Regions from separate parts of the Ercella succinigenes genome, predicted to be linked through region 3. Evidence: predicted binding sites of a transcription regulator. Region 3 holds the regulator's gene; each other region holds the start of a gene.

Region 1 (8,628 bases), on a different contig from region 3:
GCAAATATGATCTGGCGCGATAAACCACCATATGAGATATTGTCTTCTGATAAAATGAGCTTTGCAGATCTGATCAGATTAAAGAGAATCGAAAATCAACTTGATTGCTATTATAATAGCGGTAAATTTGAATTATCAATAAACTATCTTCTTCAACATGAAAAATCGGCTTTTGCCTTTTTTGCAGAACTTGCCGACTTTTATCTAGAAAACGGATGGGAAAAACGTCAAATAGGCAGACATGCAACTTGGGAACTTCTTCAAGCTTTTGTATTGTCCTACAGAACGGAATCAGATTCGGAGATTCTTAGGGATCATCTTGTGCTTGACTATATGAGAAGTGGACAAAAGGATTTGCCGGACTGGCAAAGTTCATTAGAATTATCGCAAGTGCAGGAAGATAAATTATTATTGTCCCAGGGCAAAGAAGTGATACGGCAAAAATATCCGAGGCTGAAGAGGTTTAGGATAGAAAAATTTAGCTGTAATCCTGAAATTCTTCTTGAAGGGATAGTTGAAAAAGGTAAGTGGTTGGCGGCTTTTGATCTTAGTGGCAAAAAAACTGTTAAGATCTGGCAGACAGAGATTATATGCTGCAGCAAAAAACTGATATAATAAAGAGGATGAGAAACTGCGTGCAGATAAGGTCAAAAAAAGAAATTTTTTAGTTGTAAAAAGACTAATTGTATTATGTATGATACAAGTGGTGCAAAGTCTCTTGCACTGCCAGATATCATGATTTATACTACTTTGGAATGATTTTAACAGCAAATCGGAGGAAAAAGATATGCTTAAATTTGATGAATCAAATGCTCTTTCTTTTGTCAGAAAAGAAGAAATGGAAAATATGACTCCTCAACTTGTTCTGGCTCATAAACAACTAACCCAAAAAAATGGTCCGGGAAATGACTTTCTGGGCTGGCTTGATTTGCCAGTAAAATATGATAAAGATGAATTTTCCAGAATTCGTAAAGCTGCTGCCAAAATACGCAAGGATAGTGAATTTCTGATTGTTATAGGTATTGGCGGCTCTTATCTCGGTGCAAGAGCTGCTATTGAGCTTTTAACAAATTCTTTTCAAAATATGTTGCCTAAACGTCAGCGCAAAGCACCAATAGTTATTTTTGCCGGCAATAGTATAAGTTCAACTTATCTGGCAGATCTTTTTGACCTGATAGAAGGAAAAGATATTTCTGTGAATGTTATTTCTAAATCAGGGACTACAACTGAGCCGGCGGTGGCTTTCAGAATATTTAAATCCTATATGGAAAAGAAATATGGCAAAGAAGAGGCACGCGGCCGCATATATGCGACTACAGATCGTGAGAAAGGTGCTCTCAAAAAACTGGCTGATGAAGAAAAATACGAAACATTTGTTGTGCCTGATGATGTAGGAGGACGATATTCTGTATTGACAGCGGTGGGTCTTTTGCCCATAGCTGCAGCCGGTATTGATATCCGCGAAATCATGCGTGGTGCCAAAGAAGGAATGAAACAGTGGCGCAATCCAGATCCTGCTAATAATGATTGCTACCGCTATGCTATGATGCGGAATATTCTACTGCGTAAAGGCTATGGAGTAGAAATAATGGTCAACTATGAACCTTGTTTCCATTACATGACAGAATGGTGGAAACAGCTTTACGGAGAGAGTGAAGGTAAAGACGGCAGAGGTATTTTCCCTGCTGGTGTTGATAATTCAGCCGATCTACATTCAATGGGGCAGTATATACAAGATGGAAACAGGTTCCTGTTTGAAACTGTTATCCAGGTGGAAAATGCCAGACGCCCTATGCAAATACCCGATGACCCTGAAAATCTTGATGGCTTGAACTTCCTTTCAGGTATGGATATGAATGAGGTTAATCATAAAGCTGCGCAGGGAACTATTTTGGCTCATATCGATGGTGGAGTGCCTAATCTTGTGCTTAATGTACCTGAGCTAACACCGTACTATTTTGGGCAAATGGTATACTTTTTTGAAAAAGCCTGTGGTATCAGCGGATATCTACTGGCTGTTAATCCATTTGATCAGCCCGGTGTAGAAGATTATAAAAAGAATATGTTTGCTTTGCTTGGCAAACCTGGTTTTGAAACTCGCAAAGCCGAGTTGGAGAAACGTCTGAAAGGATAAAAAATGAACACAGTTAATTTACCTCGTCATTTGCTGCGCTCAGTCAGCAAACCAGCGCGCTATGTTGGCGGTGAATGGAACAGTGTGCAAAAGATTGTGCCGGAGGTCTCTTCAGAGGCTGTCCGGCCTTTTGTACGCTTTGCTTTCTGTTTCCCTGATATTTATGAAATAGGCATGTCTAATCTTGCATTGAGAATACTCTATGACAGATTAAATAAAAATGAACTTACCTGGTGTGAGAGAGTTTTTTATCCTGCACTTGATATGGTAGACCGGATGCGGGAGCTAGATATTCCGCTTTTTGCCCTCGAATCTCATTCTCCCCTAACTGATTTTGACATGATAGGATTTACTCTGCAATACGAGATGTGCTATACAACGGTGCTTGATATGCTTGATCTTGGCGGCATTGCCCAGTACACAAAAGACCGGACTGATGCAGATCCGTTTATAATTGCCGGTGGTCCTGTTGTTTATAACATAGAACCAATGGCTGATTTTTTTGATATTGTTCTAATTGGTGAGGGTGAAGAACTTTTACCCGAAGTGGTTGAATGTTATCGGTCATGGAAAGAAAAAGGAGGCAAAGTACGACAGGATTTTTTGCAGTTAGTAGCAAAAATAGACGGTGTTTACGTGCCTTCCTTTTACAATGTTGAATACAATGAGGATGGCACTATCAGCCGCACATATCCTAATCACGTTGGTATAAAAGAAAAGGTTAGAAAAAGAATTGAAATTGATCTTAATAAAACAGCTTTCCCGACTGATAGTCTGGTTCCGAATATGGAAATCGTGCATGATCGGATTTTTCTTGAACTTTTTCGTGGCTGTACCAGAGGCTGCCGTTTCTGCCAGGCTGGAATGATCTATAGGCCTGTTAGAGAAAGATCGGCGGAAGTCTTGCTCGAACAGGCAAAGTTGATGGAGCGCAATACAGGATATGATGAAATAGGTATGCTTTCATTATCAACAAGTGATTATAGTCAGCTTGGCACTCTGACAGACGATCTTCTGACTGAGATGACACCAAATCATACAAGTATTTCTTTACCTTCTTTGCGTCTCGATTCATTTAATCTGGGATTGATGCAAAAGGCTGCAAGAACGCGTAAAGGCGGTCTTACATTTGCTCCTGAGGCAGGTTCTCAGCGACTAAGGGATGTTATCAATAAGCAGATTAGTCAGGAAGATTTAATATCTGCCATGAAGCTTGCCTTTGAAGGCGGTTGGAGCGGAGCAAAGCTTTATTTTATGCTAGGTCTGCCAACCGAAACTTTAGATGATGTGACAGGTATTGCTGACCTTGCAGCTTCGATCGAACAATTATACAGGGAACTACCAAGAGAGAAACGTGGACGAAGGTTAGAACTGACGGTCAGCACCTCATTTTTTATTCCCAAACCTTTTACCCCCTTTCAATGGTCGGGGCAGATGCCTCAGGATAGGCTTAAAGAGCATCAGCGTCATTTACGTGGACTGATCAGAAGCCGCAGCATAAAATATCAGTGGCATGAATTTGCTACATCGTGGATAGAAGCTATGTTGGCAAGAGGTGACCGCAGACTTGGCAAAGTCCTCCACCTGGTCTGGAGCCGTGGTTCAAGATTAGATGCCTGGGATGAAAATTTTGAATTAGATCGCTGGCTTGACAGTTTGCAGGATTGTGGTCTTGACATTGATTTTTATACTACTCGTGAAAGAAGCCAAGATGAAATACTTCCCTGGGATCATATTGACTGTGGTGTAAGCAAGGATTTTTTATGGCAAGAATATCAAAGAGCTTTGTCGGGAGAAATTACACCTGCCTGTCATGATGCCTGTATGGATTGCGGTGCAAGCTGTTTTGGAGGAGGTATCTGCTTTGAGTGAGACAAATGAAACTTTTGTATACCGGCTTACCTTTAGTCGTGAAGGTGCAGCAATATGGCTTGGACATCTTGATATGATGCGAACCTTTGAGCGTTCTATCCGCCGTGCCGGCATATCAGTCCTCTGGAGTCAAGGTTATAATCCCAGACCTCAAATGGTATTTGCTTTGCCAATAAGTGTGGGGTTGGCTGCAAAAGGTGATTTTCTCGATATATATTGTGTGGAAAAGTTTGACGAACAGGCTTTATTAAACTTGCTTAATAGCAATTTGCCGAAAGGTTTAATTGTAAATAAAGCCAGCCTCATAGTTCCTGATAAGCAAAGCTTGATGAGTCTGGTATGTGCTGCCAGATACAAGATAGAAGCAGAGGATATTTGTAAAGCTGCTCAAGTTGTTTTGAAAGGTGACAAACCACTGGAAACGGAAAAAACCAGGAAAGGAAAGACTTCGATTATTGATATCAGGCCATTGCTTATAGACTGGTCTTGTAATGGTGATTCGCAACTGGAAATTATGGTAAAAGCTGGTAGCAGCCAGAACCTAAGACCGGATATTTTATTGCAGCTGCTTGTGGAACAAGGCGGTTTGCCGGAATTGGAAGCTGCTGATGCCATGATAACCAGACAGGAGCTGATCTTAAGTGAATAAATACCTTGAGACTCCTTTAAGAGATATAATTATTTATCCGAATAATCTTGATCCGAATAATTATTACTGTGTTTTACTGGAAAATGGAAAGGCTGTTGAGTACTTATGCTCTGCTGAAACACCTGATCAGCCAAACGAAAAATATATCTGGAAGGAACAGGATATAATTCTGACAAAAATATCAAGAATAGTGCCGGCATTGGAATGTGCTTTTGTTGATTTAGGTCAGAAATATGAGGGGATGCTGCCTTTGCGACTTGCTCCCGATAATGTGAAAGCCGGCCAGCTGCAGATCGTTCAGGTAAGAAGACTGACAGCTGCTGGAAAAGGCTGCCAGCTTACGGCTAAGCCTCAGCTGCCAGGGTTTTATGCCGTATATCGTCCTTTTGAGAAAAGACATCTTAAAAGGAGTAAGCTTTATTTGCAACCAGAACAACAGCGCAATCAGATTTTCAGCGCAGAGCTGGATAATCTTGCTGATATGTGGTACAGTCTTCAGGCGGAAAAAAATGAAGGTGGAAAACTGCCTCGTCTTTTAGCCCGATTTCAAGATCCGCTTGAACAGGCATTAAGAGATTGGGCCGGAGGAAATCTCAGATCAATACAAGTGGAAGGGATGGATCTTTTTTCCAAAGTTGAATTATTACTGGAAAAACATCCGGGAGATTGGAAAAATGTTATGCGTATCCATCCTGTGAATTCAGGGTTTGGATTGAAAGATGTACATCGCCTGAATGATCTAAGAGAAACTGTCGAGAAAAAAAGAATCTGGCTGAAAAATGGTGGCATAATAGTTTTTGATCAGACAGAAGCTTTGCTGGTGATTGATGTTAACAGTGGCAAAGCTGTTACACGTAAAAATAAACGCCAGACACTTCTGGAAACTAATATGTTGGCGGCAGAGGAAATAGCAAGACAATTAAGATTAAGAAAGTACCAGGGCATAGTTATAATTGATTTCATAAGGTTGGCTGAAAAAGAAGATCAAGAGAAGCTGCTTGTTTTTTTTAACAATATACTTGATCATGACAATGCACGTCTGCAAAAAGGCGGGTTTACAGAATTAGGGCTGTATGAATTAACCCGCAGTTTGAAAAAATAAAAAATTTATATTGATAATTTGGTTTTTTCTCTTGACGATATAATTCAATAAATATAGAATTATACAAGATGTTGTTTTATGCCACAGTTAATACACTATATGTTGTAGCTGTGGTTTTATATTGTTAGGGTTTATGGAGGAATAGTAATATGATTACCAGAGTTGTAAAACGTGATGGCAGACCGGCTTCATTTAATATTGAAAAAATAGCAAATGCAATATATAAAGCTCTTGAGGCAGCTGATGAAAATACGGAACATTCATCTGTTCAAAGCAGACATATGCTTAGTATGGATCTTGCTGCCAGAGTAGCGGAGTATCTTTCGCTAACTGCCGAATCAATTCCTCACATAGAAGAAATTCAAGATATGGTTGAAAAAGTTTTGATGGAAGCAGGATTCCCCGATACTGCCAAAAAATTCATTCTTTACCGCTCCGAGAGGACTCGTGTTAGAGAAATGAATACAAGATTGATGCAAACCTATCATGACATAACTAATAATGATTCCAGACAAAGTGACGTCAAGCGTGAAAATGCAAATATAGATGGAGATACAGCTATGGGAACCATGCTCAAATATGGTTCCGAAGGGGCTAAAATGTATTATCAGATGTTCATGCTAAAGCCTGAACATAATCAAGCTCATCAGGAAGGCGATATTCATATTCATGATCTGGATTTCTACTCGCTGACGATGACATGTTGTCAGATAGATCTTATAACGCTTTTTGACGGTGGTTTCTCAACAGGCCATGGTCATCTGCGTGAACCTCGCGATATTCGCAGCTATGCTGCTCTTGCCTGTATAGCAATACAGTCTAATCAGAATGATATGCATGGGGGACAATCTATTGTAAATTTTGATTATGCAATGGCAAGAGGGATAATCTGCACTTATAAAAAGATTTATAGAAAAAACCTGGTGACCGCTCTTGCTTTGCTTGCTGATTTTAACGAAGCAGAGAATCTGGCAGACGAAATATTAACTAAAATACATGACATGAGTGGTTGCAGACCTGCTCTTGAGCAATCAGATGCTTTTGATAAGGCTCAAAAAACAATAATCAGTCAATATATTTCAGATCCTGTTTTAGCAGAACGTGTTATCAAATTTGTTGTTGAACGCAGTTACGAAGAAACAGATGCAGCTACATATCAGGCGATGGAAGCTCTGATACATAATCTGAATTCTATGCATAGCCGGGCTGGTGCACAGACACCTTTCAGTTCGTTAAACTATGGGATGGATACATCGGCTGAAGCAAAAATGGCTATACGTAATCTGTTGCTGGCAACAGAAGCCGGTTTGGGAAATGGAGAAACTGCCATTTTTCCTATACAAATTTTCCGTGTGAAAAAGGGTGTCAATTACTATAAAGAAGATCCTAATTATGATTTGTTTCAGCTTGCCTGCCGTTGCAGTGCCAAAAGAATGTTCCCTAATTTTGCTTTTCAGGATGCATCTTTTAATCTTAAATATTATGATCCCAAACGTGTAGAAACGGAAATTGCCTATATGGGCTGCCGTACTAGAGTCGTTGCCAATACTTTTGATACTTCAAGAGAAATTACTTATAATCGTGGCAATTTAAGTTTTACATCTCTTAATCTGCCACGCTGTGCAATCATGGCAAAAGGTGATTTGAATAAATTTTACAGTAGACTTGATAAAATGATGGAACTTGTTTCCGATCAACTGCTCGAACGTTTTGAAGTGCAGGCAAGAAAGCATGTTTATAACTTCCCGTTCCTGATGGGCCAGGGCTTGTGGATAGATTCTCAGAAGCTTAAGTGGGAAGATGAAATCAGAGAAGTTATTAAGCATGGTACATTGTCAATTGGCTTCATAGGTTTGGCAGAAGCTTTAACTGCACTTACCGGAAAACATCATGGTCAGGATGATCAGTCTCAGCAGCTTGGTCTAGAGATAATAGCACATATGCGTGCTTTCTGTGATGAAAAAAGCAGACAGACAGGTCTTAATTTTTCTTTGCTCGGTACACCTGCCGAAGGTCTTTCAGGAAGATTTTTGCGCATAGACAGAAAACGCTTCGGAAAAATCGATGGAATCACCGATAAACCATATTATACCAATAGCTTCCATGTGCCTGTACGTTTTGAAATCAGTGCTTTTGATAAAATACGAATTGAAGCACCTTATCATAGTCTTGCAAATGCCGGTCATATTTCATATGTTGAACTGGATGGTGATATAACACAGAATATGGAGGCTTTTGAGAAAGTAATACGTCATATGGCTGAAAATGATATTGGCTACGGTGCAATAAATCATCCAATAGATAGAGATCCTGTTTGCGGATACAATGGAATTATAGGCGATACCTGTCCTGCCTGTGGCCGTGAGGACAGTGAAGATGAGCCTTTTGAAAGAATAAGACGAATAACAGGTTACCTGGTTGGTACTCTTGATAGATTTAATAATGCTAAAAAGTCAGAAGAAAATGACCGGGCAAAACACGGTCTTAAAAACTGAGAACTAAAATGACTTTTCGCTTATTTGGTATTATGAAAGAATCAATTACGGATGGCCCTGGCATAAGATATGCAATTTTTGCCCAGGGCTGTCCTCATTTTTGCTTTGGCTGCCACAATCCTGAGAGCCATGATTTCCGAGGTGGTTTTGAACAGGAACTATCTGAACTGGAAAAAGAAATTAAGTCTAATCCTTTGCTTGATGGTGTTACTTTCAGTGGCGGAGAACCTTTTATGCAGGCAGAGGAATTTGCTGAACTGGCTAAAAGAGTTCGTTCCGAAACTATAAATATTATCTGTTATTCAGGATATACTTTTGAAGAAATTCTTGAACAGTCACCAGAAAGATCCGGCTGGAAAGATTTGCTTGAGAATAT
Region 2 (8,628 bases), on a different contig from region 3:
ATGATCGCCAATGCCTTCAACAACCGCAGTAGCTCCGCTGTTTCTGACACAGAATCTTTCGCCTGCCATTCCCTGAATATATGCTTCACCACTTGTTGCACCATAGAAGGCAACATTTCCTATGATTATATTCTCCTGAGGTATAAGCTTGGCAGAAGGGTCTGGCTTGACAATTATTTTCCCTCCTGAAAGTCCTTTTCCGATATAATCGTTAGCATCTCCAAGCAATCTAAGCGTCAAGCCTGAGGGGATAAATGCACCAAAACTTTGACCGGCTGAGCCGCGGAAAGTGATATCAAGTGTATCTTCAGATAAACCTTCAGCGCCGTGCAGCCTGGTTATTTCACTACCCAGCTGAGTGCCGGCAACCCTGTCGGTATTACTGATAGGTAAAATAGCCCTGACTGTCTGACCGTTTGCCAGAGCCGGCTTGCTTACCGGCAGTAGAACTCTCTGATCAAGAGATTTCTCGAGTCCATGATCCTGATTCATCTGACAGAATTTGCCTACATTATCGCTGACAGCAGGTTTGTAAAGCAGACTGGACAGATCAAGACCTTTGCTCTTCCAATGTCTTATAGCCAGTTCAGGTTTGAGACATTCTGTTTGCCCAACCATTTCATTTATGGTTCTATAACCAAGCTCAGCCATCAGTTCGCGCATTTCCTGAGCAATGAAACGCATAAAGTTGACTACATGCTCGGGTTTTCCCGCAAAACGTTTGCGCAGCTCGGGGTTTTGTGTAGCGACACCTACCGGACATGTATCAAGATTACAAACTCTCATCATTACGCAACCCAAAGCTACCAGCGGGCCGGTTGCAAAACCGAATTCTTCTGCTCCAAGGAGTGTTGCAATTACAACATCGCGGCCTGTAAGAAGCTTGCCGTCGGTTTCAACGACAATTCTGCTTCTTAGATCATTGAGAAGCAAAGTCTGATGTGTTTCTGCAAGACCAAGTTCCCAGGGAAGTCCGGCATGTCTGATGCTCGTTCTTGGTGATGCTCCGGTTCCGCCGTCATATCCGCTGATCAAAACAACATCAGCACGACCCTTAGCAACACCGGCAGCAATTGTACCAACACCGACCTCAGAAACAAGTTTGACACTTATCCTTGCTCCGCTATTGGCGTTTTTCAGATCATGTATGAGCTCTGCCAAATCCTCGATAGAATAAATATCATGGTGAGGTGGAGGAGAAATCAGACCAACACCCGGGGTAGAATGTCTGGTACGTGCTACCCATGGATATACTTTCTCGCCAGGTAATTGTCCGCCTTCGCCTGGTTTTGCTCCCTGAGCCATTTTTATCTGTATTTCTTTGGCGTTCACAAGGTAATGACTGGTTACACCAAAACGACCGGAAGCAACCTGTTTAATGGCACTGTTTCTTGAATCACCATTTTCGAGATCTATAAAGCGGTCAGGATCTTCGCCGCCTTCACCGGTATTGCTGCGTCCTCCAAGCCGGTTCATAGCAATTGCCAAAGCTTCATGAGCTTCCTTGCTGATTGAACCATAGGACATGGCTCCCGTTTTGAACCGTTTTACAATGCTGTCAACTGATTCCACTTCGTCAATAGGAACAGATGGTCTGACTGCATCGAATTCCAGAAGCCCGCGCAGTGTACACTGTCTTTGAGTTTCGCCATTAAGCAAAGTGGAATATTCCTTGAATGTTTTATAATCATTTGTTCTAACAGCCTGTTGCAGTTTATGTACGGTAAGAGGGTTAAACTGATGGTACTCACCATCTGCCCGCCACTGATATTCGCCGCCACTTGGCAATCCCTCATCTACTTGGTTCAAATCAAAAGCAGCATCATGTCTTTGTTCTGCCTCTTTGGCAATTACATCAAGATCAATTCCTGATAACCTCGATGGTGTTGCGGTAAAATATTTTTCGATAATATGCTGGCTTATACCAATCGCTTCGAAAATTTGAGCGCCTTGATAACTTTGAACAGTAGATATACCCATCTTGGAAATTACCTTAACAAGACCTTTTATAATTGCCTTTTCATAAGCATATGCTGCCTCTTCAATGTTTTTATCAGGTAAAAGTTTGTCTTTTATCAAGCCTTCAAGTGCCTCATAAGCAAGGTATGGGTTCACGGCTGAGGCTCCATAACCTAAAAGCAAAGCAAAATGATGAACTTCTCGAGGTTCGCCTGACTCAACAATCAGACTGACTTTTGTTCTTGTCTTTTGTCTGATTAAATGATGGTGAAGACCGGATACTGCCAGCAAAGCCGGAATCGGAGCACTGGATAAACTGACATCACGATCAGAGAGTATAATAATATTTGCACCATCAGCTATTGCCAGATCAGCTGCAGCAAAAAGCTCTTCCATAGATTTCTCAAGAGCTTTACCGCCGCCGCGAACGGCATAGAGCATAGGCAATGTAACAGATTTGAATCCCTGCTTCTTAATGCTTCTTATTTTTTCCAGATTCAAATTATTCAGAACCGGATGGGGAAGTTTTATTTGTCTGCAATCAGTTTCTTTAGGATTGATCAGATTACCGTCTGAACCTAGATAAGTTTCGGTTGCAGTAATTATTTCTTCTCTTATCGCATCGATAGGAGGATTTGTAACCTGTGCGAACAGCTGTTTGAAATAGTTGTACAAAAGCTGATTTTTTTCTGACAAAACAGCAAGTGGAGTATCCTGACCCATTGAACCGAGTGCTTCGATTCCTTTCTGAGCCATTGGCAGAATAACTGACTCCAGATCCTCATTTGTATATCCGAAAACTTTTTCTTTGTTTTCCAAAGATAAATCATCAATATGTGCTTTAGGTTTTTGACCATCTGCTGATTCAGGAAGTTTCTCCAGTTGCAGTCTGTACTTCTCCAGCCATTTTTTATATGGCTTCTCAGCAGCGAATGTTTCTTTGAGTTCTTCGTCAGAAACTATTCTGCCGGCTGCAGTATCGATCAAAAGCATTCTTCCTGGTTTCAGTCTGTCTTTACGCACGATTTTTTCTGCAGGGATATCAAGGACTCCTGCCTCGGAAGCCAGAATAATCATGTCATCATCAGTTAGATAGTAGCGGGAAGGACGAAGTCCGTTTCTGTCAAGCAGAGCAGCAACCTGAATACCATCAGTTAAAGCCATTGCTGCAGGACCATCCCATGGTTCCATCAACATGCTGTGATATTCATAAAAGGCTTTGCGTTCTTCGCTCATCTGCTCATGTTTGCTCCATGGTTCCGGTACCATCATCATGGCTGCATGTGCCAGTTTGCGTCCGGAAAGGGTTAGAAATTCAAGGGCATTGTCAAACATAGCAGAATCACTGCCTTGTGGATGGATAACAGGGAAGATTTTCTGCACGTCATCGCCGAAAAGCCCAGTTTTCAGATTTGATTGTCTTGCATTCATCCAGTTGACATTGCCACGCAAAGTATTTATTTCACCATTATGTATGAGATATCTATATGGGTGTGCACGCTCCCAGCTAGGGAATGTATTCGTACTGTATCTTGAATGAACAAGTGCCAGTGCCGAATCAAAATCAAGACAGGTGAGATCAACATAATAAGCGTCCACCTGATCAGCTGTAAGCATTCCTTTGAAAACTATGGTTCTGCTCGATAAGCTGGCAAAATAAAAATAATCTGAACTGTTTTCCGGTACACCCTCAATAAGTTTTTCGCAGCGTTTACGGATTACATACAGTTTGCGTTCGAAAAAACTCTCATCTTCTAACTCAGCCTGATTCATTGTTTTTTTGCCGATAAAAAGCTGACGAATGAAAGGTTGATTTTGTTTAGCTACACTGCCAAGAGAATTGTCATTTACAGGGAGCGTTCTCCAACCAAGAATTTCCTGGTCTTCCTGTCGGACAATTTCTTCGATTCTTTTTTCGCAGTAGGCTCTCATTGCTTCCTGCCTTGGCAAGAAAACCATGCCTACGCCATATTCGCCTGCCGGTGGAAGACTAATATTGTTTTCCGGGCAAACACGACGGAAAAATCCATCCGGAAGTTGCAGCAATATACCTGCACCGTCGCCTGTGTTGTCTTCACTGCCTGCGCCGCCTCTATGCGCCAGGTTGGCAAGTATTTTTAGCCCATGATTAACAATTTCATGAGAACGATTTCCTTTGATATTGACAACAAAGCCAATACCACAGGCATCATGTTCATTGGCTGGATCATAAAGACCTTGCCTTGGTGGAAGTCCGTTTTTTCTTTCTTGCATAAAAACCTCCTATAAATGAAATAAGGAACAATCAATCCTGCATATCATAGAGATCGATAGTTCCTGCCACGCCATTGTGTAAGAATAAGAAAAAAGCGCACAATCCAAAGGCTGCGTCATTCGCCCTTGAAGCACGCTAATATCAATAGGAGCCTTGTTGATTGGTTACAGGAATCATCGTCCGACTACTTCGGATCAACTGACTCATGTGTGGTTCGTGCATGCATTATATCATCCGTGAAGAGGTTTATCAAGCGGGATAGAACAAAAAATGAAATTTATAATGCACAAACTTGCAAAAACAAGTGGTATAAAATTTGTAAAACTTTTAGTCTTCCTTGAATGGACAAAAAAGTTAAATATAAAAGATGCTTGCAATAGTATATGCAAAGAAATACAATATCTAGTGTACGATAAATTGTGTTGGCACAATATATTGTTTGACTAAACTTATAAACATCTGGTGTATATCGGATACAGACTTTAGAATTAACGGGGGATAGGTCATGGCGGAATTACATAACATTATAAAGCGTTACTATACTAATGGCTTAGAGAATCAGTCCGAATTGTCGGTATATGATTTATTCAAATGGAATAAAAGAGATGTTTTACTTATAGACCATAAAAGCGGCAAAACACTGGTTGATATGAAGGATCTTGAGTTTCCTGAACATTATTCACAGACTGCCTGCGATATAATAGCTTCAAAATATTTTCGCAAAGCAGGTGTAGGCAGCCCGGAAGGTTTTGAAACCAGTATGCGCCAGGTTGCTCATCGTATGGTCAATTTCTGGGTGGAATCATTAACCGATGAAGGTATTTTGCAAAATGATAATCAGAAAAGCATAGTTTATGACGAATTGGTATTTTGTTTTTTAAGTCAGATGTTCGCTCCTAATTCGCCGCAATGGTTTAATACCGGTTTAAAGCTGAGCTATGGCATTACGGGCGGCCGCAGTGAGCTATATTATTATGATGAAAAAAGCAAAACTGTAAAGATGTCTGATGATGATTATTCAAGAACTCAGGCATCAGCTTGTTTCATAATTTCCATTGAAGACAAGCTTCTAGGTCCTCATTCTATTTCAGAAGAATATGTGACAGAAACGAAACTGTTTAAGGGAGGCTCAGGTACGGGGACTAATTTTTCAAGTATACGGGCTGAGGGTGAAAGATTGTCCGGAGGAGGTGCGTCTTCCGGGTTAATGAGTTTTCTCAAAGGTCTTGACCGCAATGCAGGCGCTATCAAGTCAGGTGGAACAACAAGAAGAGCGGCAAAAATGGTTTGCCTTGATGTTGATCATCCTGAAATAGAAGATTTTATACTTTGGAAAGCAACCGAAGAGGATAAAGTCAGAGCTTTGGCCAAAATGGGTTATGATGCCGATATGGACGGTGAAGCGTATCAGACCGTATCGGGGCAAAATAGTAATAATTCAATCAGACTGACTGATGAATTCATGCAAAAAGTGGTAGATCTTGATAAAGATCCTGATAGTACATATCATCTTAAGGGCAGAGTTGACAACCGTGTGGACCGTGAAGTCAAGGTTGCCGATATATGGCAGAAGTTTAATGAATCAGCCTGGCGTTGTGCAGACCCTGCGCCGCAGTTTACAGATACTTTTAATGCCTGGCATACATGTCCGGCAGGTGAAGATGGAGAAATAGGTGCTCGTCATAACAGGCTTAATTCTACCAATCCCTGTGGTGAATATGCTTTTCTGGATGATACCAGCTGCAATCTGGCTTCAATAAATGTTCTGAAATTTCTTGACGAAAGTACGGGAGGCTTTGATATTGAAGGCTACCTGCATATGATTAGCTTATGCCAGCTTGTTCTCGAGTCTTCAATTCACTGGGGACAATTTCCTACTGCTGATATTGCCCGTAAAACATGGCTTTTCAGAAGTACCGGACTTGGAATGGCAAACCTGGCTTCTTTGCTTATGGCAAGTGGTTTGCCATATGATTCTGAACAAGCCAGAGCTTTCTCGGCAGCACTTGTCGGTATATTGACAGGCCAAAGTTATTATATTTCTGCCCTGATAGCAGAAATAACCGGTGCTTTTGCCTGTTTTGAAATAAACAAGCAATATATGTTAAAAGTTTTACGAAATCATGCCAGAGTTGCAGGAGCCCGTTTTGATGATTTTGAGGAATTAAGCTATGAACCATTAAAGGTTGATCATGATATTTTGAAATCAATAGGACAGAATACTCTCTCTGAATCACTGGTAAAAGTCTGGGGGGAGGCTATTGATAAGGGAGATCTCCACGGATATCGTAATGCGCAGGTCAGTGTTATGGCTCCAACCGGGACGATTTCTTTTGCTATGGATTGTGCTGCTACCAGTATTGAGCCATTCTTTTCACATGTTGTCTATAAAAAGCTGTCTGGTGGCGGATTCATGAAACTGGCAAATCCGGTAATAAATTCTGCACTTAAAAAACTTGGCTACGATAGTAATCAGATAGAAGATATTATTTCTCATATAATGAGGGAAAAAGATGGTCAGCTTGTCGACGGACAAATTGAAGATGCACCTTGGTTAAAAAAAGAGCATTTGCCTGTTTTTGACACTGCGAATCAATGTGGACAGGGTAAAAGGTATATCCATTTTCAAGGACATGTATTGATGGTTGCAGCCTTAACCCCGCTGCTTTCAGGAGCTATTTCTAAAACAGTCAACCTGCCCGGGGAAGCTACGGTAGATGATTTCAAGGAAGTCCATATAAATGCCTGGCGCCTGGGTGTAAAAGGGATAACATTGTACAGGGATGGTTCAAAATTCACACAACCTCTTAACATTTATCTCAACAAAGATCATGGCAAATTGCCGCTTGAAGAACTTCAGTATGAGCAGTTGCTGGAAAAAGCAAAGCTGATGCAAAGCAAACTGGAGCTTCAGGAAAAACAAAAGAACAGTCCTGTGTCTTCCCGGAGGGATAAACCCATTGGTATAAGAACGGGACGCACCCATCCTGCTCAGATTGAGGATGTAAAAATTTATACTACTGTAAACAGAAGCAGTACGGGAGAAATATCCGAAATTTATATTACGACTGACCGTGAGGGCACTTTGATAATGGGGCTTTTGAATTCATTATCAAAAACAATATCTGTTATGCTGCAATACAAAATACCTCCTCAGAATATTTCCAAAATGCTTCGGGGACAGAAATATGAGCCATACGGATTTGTTACGAGACATCCATATATCAAATATTGCACGTCTATATCTGACTTGATAAGTAAAGTTATTGATATAGAGATCGGTGACTATTCGCGTTGTCAGGTTAAACCGGAAATTCCTGAATCAAACCCTGTAGACGAGTTAAGTGCGATGGGTGCTCCTGCAGCCGATATAATAGATATTGAATATCGTTCAGATTCCGGAAGTTCTGGTGATAAACCAGCTGCTGGTGATATAATTGATGATGTAGATGATGAAGACGAACAACTGCCGCTTCTTGCCTTCCCGGCTTTAAGCGAGAGAGAATATGCAACGGGAGCACAGCAGGAGCCCAGTATAGACGGCATTACCAGGTATCCTGAAGTAAAAAGCCGCACAACAAAGATGCAGGCTCCCATGGATAGTCAGATAGGGCTGGAGGAATTTATCCATGAAGATGCAGTGGAGGCGGCTGCAAATGGCGAGAAACTTTATGATGGATCAACATGTCCGACCTGCTCAAGCTCAAGAATGGTAAAGAACGGAACCTGCAAGGTATGTCTTGATTGTGGTACAACCACGGGGTGTTCATAAATATGGCGAGTATATCTTCAACCATGCTCCGAGGACTGGTAAAAAATAAAATGGAGCGTGTCAACAGAGAAATAAAAGAGGCAAAAACAAACGAAGACAAGGTGAAGGCTTATAGACAGGGGCTTTCAATTCCTGTAGGCGCAATTGTTCTTGGTAAATATAATATAACTGAGACCGAACTCGGCGGAGTACCGGCAACCTGGATCAGCCAGGACTTTTTTTCTCAGGATAAAGTTATTCTTTATTTGCATGGCGGTGGATATATCGGCGGCTCAGTTTTATATTCAAGAAATGGAGCTGCATCTCTTGCCGTCGCAGCTTCCTGCCTTCTGGTTGGACTGGAATACCGACTGGCGCCTGAACATCCCTGGCCGGCAGCTTTAGACGATGCTATTGCTGCTTATAAGCAGCTGCTTGACGATGGTTTTGCTGCTGAATGCATATCTATAGTAGGTGAATCAGCCGGAGGCGGTCTTAGTCTGGCATTAACCCTGGCACTTAAAGATCAGGGGATACCACTTCCTTCTTCCGTTGTTGCCCTGTCGCCATGGTGTGATCTTGCAATGACCAATATTATGTTGCGTGCAAACCGTGAGCGTGATATTCTGCTTGATCCTGAATTCTTGCAGCTGGCAGCAAACCT
Region 3 (8,628 bases):
AATTATATCACGATCACGATATAAATTGGCCAGCTTAAATACGGGCAACCCGTGCTGTCTGGTTCCAAAAAAATCTCCCGGACCTCTAAGTTCAAGATCTTTCTCGGCAATCAAAAAACCATCCTGGCTATGGCAAAGTGTTTTTAACCGTTCTCTAGCAAGACTCTCTTGACTGTCGCTCATCAGAACACAAATTGATCTGTGTCCGCCCCTTCCTATTCTTCCTCTCAACTGATGTAATTGAGCAAGTCCGAAACGTTCCGCATTTTCAATCACCATCATAGCAGCATTTGGCTGGTCAACTCCCACTTCAATAACCGTGGTACTCACTAATATCTGACATTCACCATCGTAGAAAGACTGCATCACAGAGTCTTTTTGCGCAGCTTTAAGACCACCATGTATCAATCCTACTTTATACTCAGCAAAATCATTTTGCGAAAGCTGATTATAAAGAGCGGTTGCCGATGTCAAATCAGAATCTGTCGCTTCTTCAATCATCGGACACACTATATAAACCTGACGCCCTTGATCTACCATTTTTCGAATAAGATCATTAACTCTTTTACGGTCTTTGCTAGCTGCAGTATATGTTTCTATGGGCTTTCTGCCTGCCGGCAATTCGTCTATTACAGATATGTCAAGATCTCCATAAAGAATAAGACCCAAAGTTCTGGGAATGGGAGTAGCTGACATTACAAGAGTATGTGGAACAAGATTATCCGTCTTTGATAATTTCGATCTTTGTTTAACACCAAACCTATGTTGTTCATCCGTAATAGTAAGCATAAGATTATCAAAAACTACTTTATCCTCTAATAAGGCATGTGTGCCTACAACTATCCTGCAAGCTCCGTTTTTAATTTTTTCCAGAATTATTTTACGTCTGGAAGCAGTGGTTTGGCCTGTCAGAAGTTCAATTTCCATATCAGTATTTTTAAAAAACTCTGCCAGAGAATTATAATGCTGATTTGCTAAAACAGAAGTTGGAGCCATCATAACAGCCTGCCCGCCAACTAAGGCACAAGCATACATAGCAAGTGCGGCTATAACAGTTTTTCCAGAACCTACATCTCCTTGTACCAGCCTGTTCATAGGCCTGCTGTTTGACATATCCAGAAAAATTTCTTTAACTGTACGTTTTTGAGCGGAAGTCAATGCAAAAGGCAATGTTGAAATTATTCGCTTTATTTCAGTCTTTTTTTCTTCATTTATTTCTACCGGCTTACTTACTCTTTGCAGCAAACGTTGCTGTCTTAGAATTCTAAGGCCACCCTGTACAAGAAACAATTCCTCAAAAGCCAGTCTATAACGTGATAATTCTGCTTCTTCCAGAGAAGTAGGCTGATGTATCTTGTTAAAAGCAAAGTCAACAGCGCAAAGTTTATTATCTTTTCTTATCCATGCAGGTATAGGTTCTGGTACTGAACCTATCATGGAAGGTAAAACAGATTGTATCCATTGTCGTATCATAGTCTGGCTAAGGCCTTCAGTTAATGGATATACCGGTTTAAGCTGAGGTAAATCAGACGATTCTTCATATGGTTCAAAAATAGGATTCTGAACAGAAAAAAATCGACCATCTCTTTTAATTCTGCCTCTGAATCTATAAAGATTATTTTTTTCAAGTTTTTGCAACAGCCATGGCTGATTAAACCAGACAGCTGATATAGCCATACCATCTGCCTTTAATACAGTTTTCTGAATAGTCAGACGACCTTTTTTTGTACTGACAGCATTTTGAGATACTATTGCGATAAAAGTCTGTTCCTGTCCATCTATTAACTGATCAAGAGATTCAACTGGTTTCCAGTCTTCAAAATCCCTTGGAAACCAGGATATAAGATCATACCAGGTTAGTATGCCTAAACGTCTAAGCTGAACCGCCCTTTTACTGGAAATGCCTTTAATCGCAGTAACAGGGGTATCCCCAAGACCGCCACTATTAATGCTGCTCATTTTTTCTTCCCTTAGCTGTCCTACCATCATCAATCACAGCCGTGTTATACGCACACAAATCACCGACCGGACAAATGTGACATTGTTTTTGTCTTGCTTTGCAGATATTGCGTCCATGTGCCACCATAAGATGACCCCACGCAGTCCACCATTCTGATGGTAGTAATTTTATCAGATCTTTTTCTATTTTTTCTGGTTCTTTATGCGTAGTCAAGCCTAAAAGATTAGTAATGCGGGCACAGTGAGTATCCACCACTACCGCCGGGATAGCAAAACTTTCGCCCAAAATAAGATTAGCAATTTTCCTGCCAATGCCGGGAAGTTTCAGTAATTCTTCCATTTTGTCAGGAACTTGTCCATTATGCTCTTGAATTAATACCTTACAACAGGCAATTATAGCACGAGCTTTATTACGAAAAAGTCCGCATGTCCTGATATCAGATTCCATTTCTTCTTGTTTTGCCAAAGCAAAAGCTTCTAAATCAGGATATTTGACAAAAAGCTTTTCGGTAACGATATTTACACGCTCATCGGTACATTGAGCAGCCAGAATAGCAGCAATCAAAAGTTGCCAATGATTGCTAAACTGTAAAGTACAATCTGCGTCGGGGTAATATTCTTTTAAAGTTTTTACAATATTCAAGGCTCTTTGTTTGTCAGATGTCAACGCTGATACTCCTGCAAATAAACTTTTAACTGATGATACTGTCCATCACTTTGTCTATATACTTCAATGTCGACCAGTGCCCCGATAGCCTGACTTTGTAAAAATATAGTCAGACTCTCATGAGTTTCAACATCATTTTCATTTATTTTAGTGATTATATCACCTTTACGCAAGTCGGCCGTATATGCAGGGCTGTCCTGAATGACACTACTGACATAAAGACCATCGGGAAATCTATAAAGATTCTGAAGTTCCAAAAAATTGGTTTCCTGTAAAACAGTCACACCAAGCCAAGCTCTGCCGGAAACATATCCCTGTGTAACAAGATTTTTTGTAACTTGTTGAACTACTTCTATAGGCAGGGCATATCCCATGACATCACTGATATCACGATTCAAACTGCAATTCGATAAACCAATAACTTCGCCATCAAGATTAAGAATGGGGCCACCTGAACAGCTTTGGCTAATATGTGCGTCAGTTTGGATCATACTGACACTTGTACCGTCTTCAAGCAGCATTTCTCTGTTAACCGCTGTCACAATACCACTGCTTAAACCTCCGGTCTGAGCAAGCATATCAGGATATCCCATAGATAGTATCATCTGTCCTACCCTAACCTCTGCTTTATCAGCCATATATGCAGGTTGAAAAGAAGCAGCTGTGGGATCGACACTCAGCACAGACAGACCTGTTAAAGCATCATTACCAATCAGAGATGCCTGTAAAGGCTCGGGATGGTTAGTCAGGTATATCTCAATTGAAGAATTACTTTTAAGACTGCCGTTACGATCAAGAGCAATCGACAAGGTTCCTGTATTGGTAACCAGAATACCATCTGTACTCATTACTAAAGCAGAACCGCTATTGCTTCTGGCATTTGTCGTAGTTGTCGCATTAACTTTAACTGAAACCCCGGCAACAGACAAAGATACATTTTCATAGATATTCGCAATCTGATCCTGAACCTGCCATAAAGATAATTGATCTACTGCCGGATGAGACTCAGAAGTCTCTGTTTGTGTTTCTCTGGTAGTTGTCACGGTTGGAGTAGTTGATGTTGCTGCCAAAGTTACGCGTGTGGTAGGTTTCTGTGTTGTAACTGCCGAAAGAGAACCTGTTGTTTCGGAAGTATCGGTAGCAGTTGTGCCCGACTCCCAAATAAGACTTTGACGAAAATAACCTCTAATAAAGAAAACAGCAGTAAGAAAAGATGCCGCCACAGCGGAAACCAGACATAACGCCACCAATCCAAAAAGCCATCTTGTTTTTACTTTCACGTATGAACCTCCCTTTTCTTTATCCGTAACGCTAATTAAGACGATTACAGATAAACGGAACAATCTACATTTTACGCAATATTCATGAATGGATTATGAACATTTATCTTCATACTAGTGAAATTAACCAAAAATCATGGTGTTGAAAGGGTAAAGGAAAAGCGTGCACCTCCAAGTTCACTTCTGGTTGCATGTATTCTTTGCCCATGCGCAGTTAAAATAGCACGGCTTATATAAAGCCCCAAACCTGAGCCTTTGGCAGTACGTGATTTATCAACCATGTAAAAACGATCAAAAACATATGCAATTTCTTCTTCCGGAATTCCCGGACCGCTATCTTCAATAATTACCTCAATTTCCCGATTACGGGAAGTACGTCTGGTAGTAAGCGCAATTACTCCATCTACCGGTGTAAACTTTATGGCATTAGACAAAATATTATAGACAACCCGGCTTATGGCCTCTCGATCACCGGTTACCATCAGACGACCTTGATCTTCCTCTATAAATTCTGTTTGAACTCCCAGTTTCTTTTCAAGAAGCAATGATTCAAGCCCTATTACATCTTCCTTTATCAATTCATTAATATCAAAAACAGATTGATGAAGTCCACTTCCGCTTTCCAGCAAGGCAGCTTCAAAAATTGTTTCAACCAGACTTTGCAGTCTTAAAACTTCCTGTTTGACTATTTCAAGATAATGTATATATTTTTCAGGAGGTATTGTTCCATCTATCATACCCTCGACAAAACCTTTTATTGAAGTGACAGGAGTTCTTAAATCATGAGAGACACTAGACATAAAATCTTTGCGGTCGCGTTCCTGATTTTCTAGTTTTGCTATCATTGTATTCATTGTATTTACAAGAACAGTCAGATCATCTGTTACAAGGGCATCGTGCTCAGGGTCTTCGAAAGCTGTTGCTCCGGCTTTATCATTTATTCCAGGAAGAACAACTCTGACAGACAGATCCCCACGATATACTCTGTCTGCAGCCTGTGAAAGTAACTTAATAGGCTTAGTTATATTTTTCGACAATATATAGATAAAAATCATTGCAACCAAAAACGCTACAACAAAAGAGATAACAAGGCTGTTTGTCATAAGAAAGCTGTTAATGGTTCTGCCGGATAAAACCCTGTGAATTTGAATTTCACCAGCATATGCACCTGTAGCCGAAGAGATCGGCCAAGCAGCACTTATCCACCTGGATGAACCCTTGAGCAGACCTTTATAATCTCCTATTTCAGTTATTCCTGTCTGCCCACTGTTTAATGTGCCAAGATAATTTGCGGACAGTCTATAATAACCCGATTCCGTAATTTCCATTCTTTCTGCTGCCTGTGTAGGAATTCCTGTCTGCATTATGATATCACCGGAAGAATTAACTACCCAAACTACAGAACCGGTTGATCTGGCAGTAAAATTTATGTAACTGCGAACAGAACTGTCAGTTATCTCGCCGGTTACCGCCTCCATAGCACCCCCGACAACAGATGCAATAGCCTGACTGCTACCTAGAAGCTGATCAGCCTGCTGGCGTTGATTAGTTACAGAAATGATTCCATAGTACACTACACCCAGAATTACGAATACAACAAGAATAGATAATGTTAAAAGCATTATCGTTCTGGCATAGAGAGAATGAATCAGGCGCGTTTTTCTCATAATTCAGATTTACTCAGACTGTAGTTTCAAATTTATAGCCAACTCCCCAGACAGTTTTTATCTGCCAGGCAAGATGTTCTCCTGCATCATCAAGTTTTTCCCTGATGCGCTTTATATGAACATCAACTGTTCTGGATTCACCATAAAAATCAAAGCCCCATATATTCTCCAGCAATTGTTCTCTGGTAAAAACTCTGTTTGGATGACTTGCAAGGAAAAAAAGAAGCTCCAGTTCTTTTGGCGGCATTTCTATCTCAACCTGATTAACCATTACAGAATATCTTGATTTATCTACAATCAGGCCAGGATGAACTATTGAGTCATCAGACGCTTCATTACTATTTTGTGATTTTATTTCCATTGATCCATCTGATCTTCTCAAAACAGCCTTAACTCTGGCAAGAAGCTCTTTAGGTTCAAAAGGTTTTTGGACATAATCATCAGCTCCAAGTTCAAGACCTACCACTTTATCAAGAGTATCCCCACGGGCAGTAAGCATCAGAACAGGTACTTCAGACACTCTTCTGATTTCTCTCAAAACATCATAGCCATCTTTGCCCGGAAGCATAAGATCAAGTATAACAACATCTGGTCTGGATTGTACAAAAGTATCAAAAGCAGTTTCACCATCAAGACAAGTAATTACAGCAAACCCGTCTTTGTCAAAATAAAGTCTCAACAGTTCACTGATATTGGGATCATCATCTACTATCATTGCCTTTTTAATCTCAAACACCCCCTATATAATATTGCTGGTTCAAAACAAACCAAGCATCACAGTTTTATTTTTTTTTCAACATATCATTAAGTTCCTGCAAAAATGAATTTACATCTTTGAACTGGCGATATACAGAAGCAAATCTTACATAAGCAACTTCATCTAATTCTTTAAGCAGTTCCATAACCATTTCACCAATTTCTACAGAAGAAATCTCACGCCTTAGAGAATTTTGAATTTGCAATTCAACAGTGTCGGCCAGTTTTTCAATCTGAACTGTTGAAACAGGTCTTTTTTCACAACTTTTTAACAGTCCTGAAATCAATTTATCTCTATCATAGGGCTGCCTGGTTCCATCTTTTTTAATAACAAGCAAAGGAAGATTTTCTATTTTCTCATAAGTGGTAAACCGCTTGCTGCAAGAAATACATTCTCTGCGCCTGCGTATAGCTGATCCTTCATCTGCCGGACGTGAGTCTATGACACGATCTTCATCATGTCCACAAAACGGACAACGCAAAACAATACCTCCTGCCTGCCGATCAGACTTCCTGCAAGTAAACCGGCCAGTATATTATGTCAAACAAAATCCTCAATTGTCATTATCCTGCAAAAACCAGGGCAAAATTCTACCTGAACGCCCTTTATCCGTTTTTGAATTTTCTTTGCTTCTTGTACCTGATTCAGGACGTAAAGAGGAAGAATTGCTTTCAGACTTTCTTTTTAAAACAGAGTCAGGTCTTTCATCAAACGGTTCCTGATCAGAAGGATAAGATTTTATCCCTTCTGTTTCTTTAGCTTTATTCTGGTTTTGAATTCCTGGTATAGAAATCTGTTCTCTCGAATCAGAAAAATTATCAGATTTAGAATCCAAAACTGTTTTTTCTGTTATATCGTTTTTGCCTGAATGAGAAAAACCGCCTGAAGAACCTACCTGATGAAAGCCATTATCCTTTGGTTTTTCAGTTTTCTGTTCGGTCAAATCAGTCTGGCTGATATCACTTTTACCTGATAAAAATCCTGGAATTTCCGATTTGCCTTCCTTTTCACCATTTCTGGTATTCATGCCAGCCTGATATGGTTTTACAACAGGAGAAGAATTGGCAAAAGGAGATGAGAAAACAGGAGCTTCATTTTGCTGTTCCTGTTCACTATCACGTTTTCTTGCAGGTGAACCGTCACGGTCAAAACCGCTTGCTATAACTGTAATCATTATTTCGTCCTGCAGATTCTCATCAATTACAGCACCAAAAATAATATCAGCATCAGGTGATACTGCGTCTCTTACCACAGAAGCAGCATCATCCACTTCCCTGATGCGCATATCACGTCCACCAGTGAAATTAATTATTACACCACAAGCACCATCAATTGTAGTGTCTAATAAAGGACTATTAATAGCCTGTCGAATTGCCGCAGCTGCACGTCCTTCACCGGATGCTCTGCCTATTCCCATATGACACACACCGGCTTCAGTCATCACTCTGCGCACATCAGCCAGGTCAAGATTAATCAGACCGGGAACTGCTACAAGGTCAGAAATTCCTGATACCCCATATTTCAGAACCTGGTCTGCCATAGTAAAAGCTTCATCAACCGTTGTATCATCAGATGCAATTTCAAGCAGCTTATCATTTGGAACAACAATCAAAGAATCAACATATTTCTCGAGTTCACGAATACCTCTTTCTGCATTTTGCATTCTACGTGAACCCTCAAATCTAAATGGCCTTGTAACAACGCCTACCGTCAATATTCCAAGCTCGCGAGCTATCTGCGCAACAACAGGCGCACCACCTGTGCCGGTACCGCCGCCCATACCTGCTGTGATAAACAGCATATCGGTGCCGCTGATAAGTTGTGATATCTCGTCCTTAGATTCATCGGCTGCTTTTTCACCTATTTCAGGATTAGCACCTGCTCCAAGACCTCTTGTTATTTTCTCACCTATTTGGATTCTATTGCTGGCCTTCGTTCTGAGCAAGGCCTGATTATCTGTATTGACTGTTATAAATTCTATTCCCTGCACATCACCTTCGATCATACGGTCAACAGCATTGCAGCCCCCTCCGCCGATTCCAATTACTTTGATAGTCGCGAAATGGTCATTATCCATACCAAAACCCATTTTATAGTCAACCAAAAGAACATCCCCTCTCAGACAATTTATTTTTATTTACATCAGCTTTTTATAAATATTGACAAGCCATTACATAACATAAAAATAGCCTGATTCGCTGATATGTTATATGCATTTTGCCATATTGTTATAATTTTACACTAACTGTTGCCGTCATACAATAATTACTCTGGTAAAACCCTCATTACACAACTATT

What was found. Region 3 encodes NrdR, which represses ribonucleotide reductase genes. Its sites were predicted from a motif close to CACNANATNTNGTG; they were not measured.
Region 1: AC0KSB_RS14530 (anaerobic ribonucleoside triphosphate reductase) is a predicted target of NrdR. The motif match lies at 5,851-5,864, and genes of this name have one in related genera.
Region 2: AC0KSB_RS01605 (vitamin B12-dependent ribonucleotide reductase) is a predicted target of NrdR. The motif match lies at 4,608-4,621, and genes of this name have one in related genera.

The regions. Positions count from the first base shown of each region.
Region 1 is NZ_CDHP01000071.1:47,163-55,790, reverse strand. Features, by position in the region: gene AC0KSB_RS14555 (B12-binding domain-containing radical SAM protein) at 1-615, shown strand, start outside; gene AC0KSB_RS14550 (glucose-6-phosphate isomerase) at 788-2,134, shown strand; gene AC0KSB_RS14545 (TIGR03960 family B12-binding radical SAM protein) at 2,138-4,006, shown strand; gene AC0KSB_RS14540 (TIGR03936 family radical SAM-associated protein) at 3,999-4,655, shown strand; gene AC0KSB_RS14535 (ribonuclease E/G) at 4,648-5,757, shown strand; gene AC0KSB_RS14530 (anaerobic ribonucleoside triphosphate reductase) at 5,907-8,252, shown strand; gene nrdG (anaerobic ribonucleoside-triphosphate reductase activating protein) at 8,261-8,628, shown strand, end outside.
Region 2 is NZ_CDHP01000004.1:42,335-50,962, reverse strand. Features, by position in the region: gene gltB (glutamate synthase large subunit) at 1-4,212, opposite strand, end outside; gene AC0KSB_RS01605 (vitamin B12-dependent ribonucleotide reductase) at 4,719-7,985, shown strand; gene AC0KSB_RS01600 (alpha/beta hydrolase) at 7,988-8,628, shown strand, end outside.
Region 3 is NZ_CDHP01000042.1:485-9,112, reverse strand. Features, by position in the region: gene recG (ATP-dependent DNA helicase RecG) at 1-1,959, opposite strand, end outside; gene nth (endonuclease III) at 1,946-2,626, opposite strand; gene AC0KSB_RS09955 (S1C family serine protease) at 2,623-3,906, opposite strand; gene AC0KSB_RS09950 (sensor histidine kinase) at 4,041-5,573, opposite strand; gene AC0KSB_RS09945 (response regulator) at 5,587-6,288, opposite strand; gene nrdR (transcriptional regulator NrdR) at 6,356-6,811, opposite strand; partial or broken gene ftsZ (cell division protein FtsZ) at 7,304-8,419, opposite strand; gene AC0KSB_RS09930 (small basic family protein) at 8,624-8,628, opposite strand, start outside.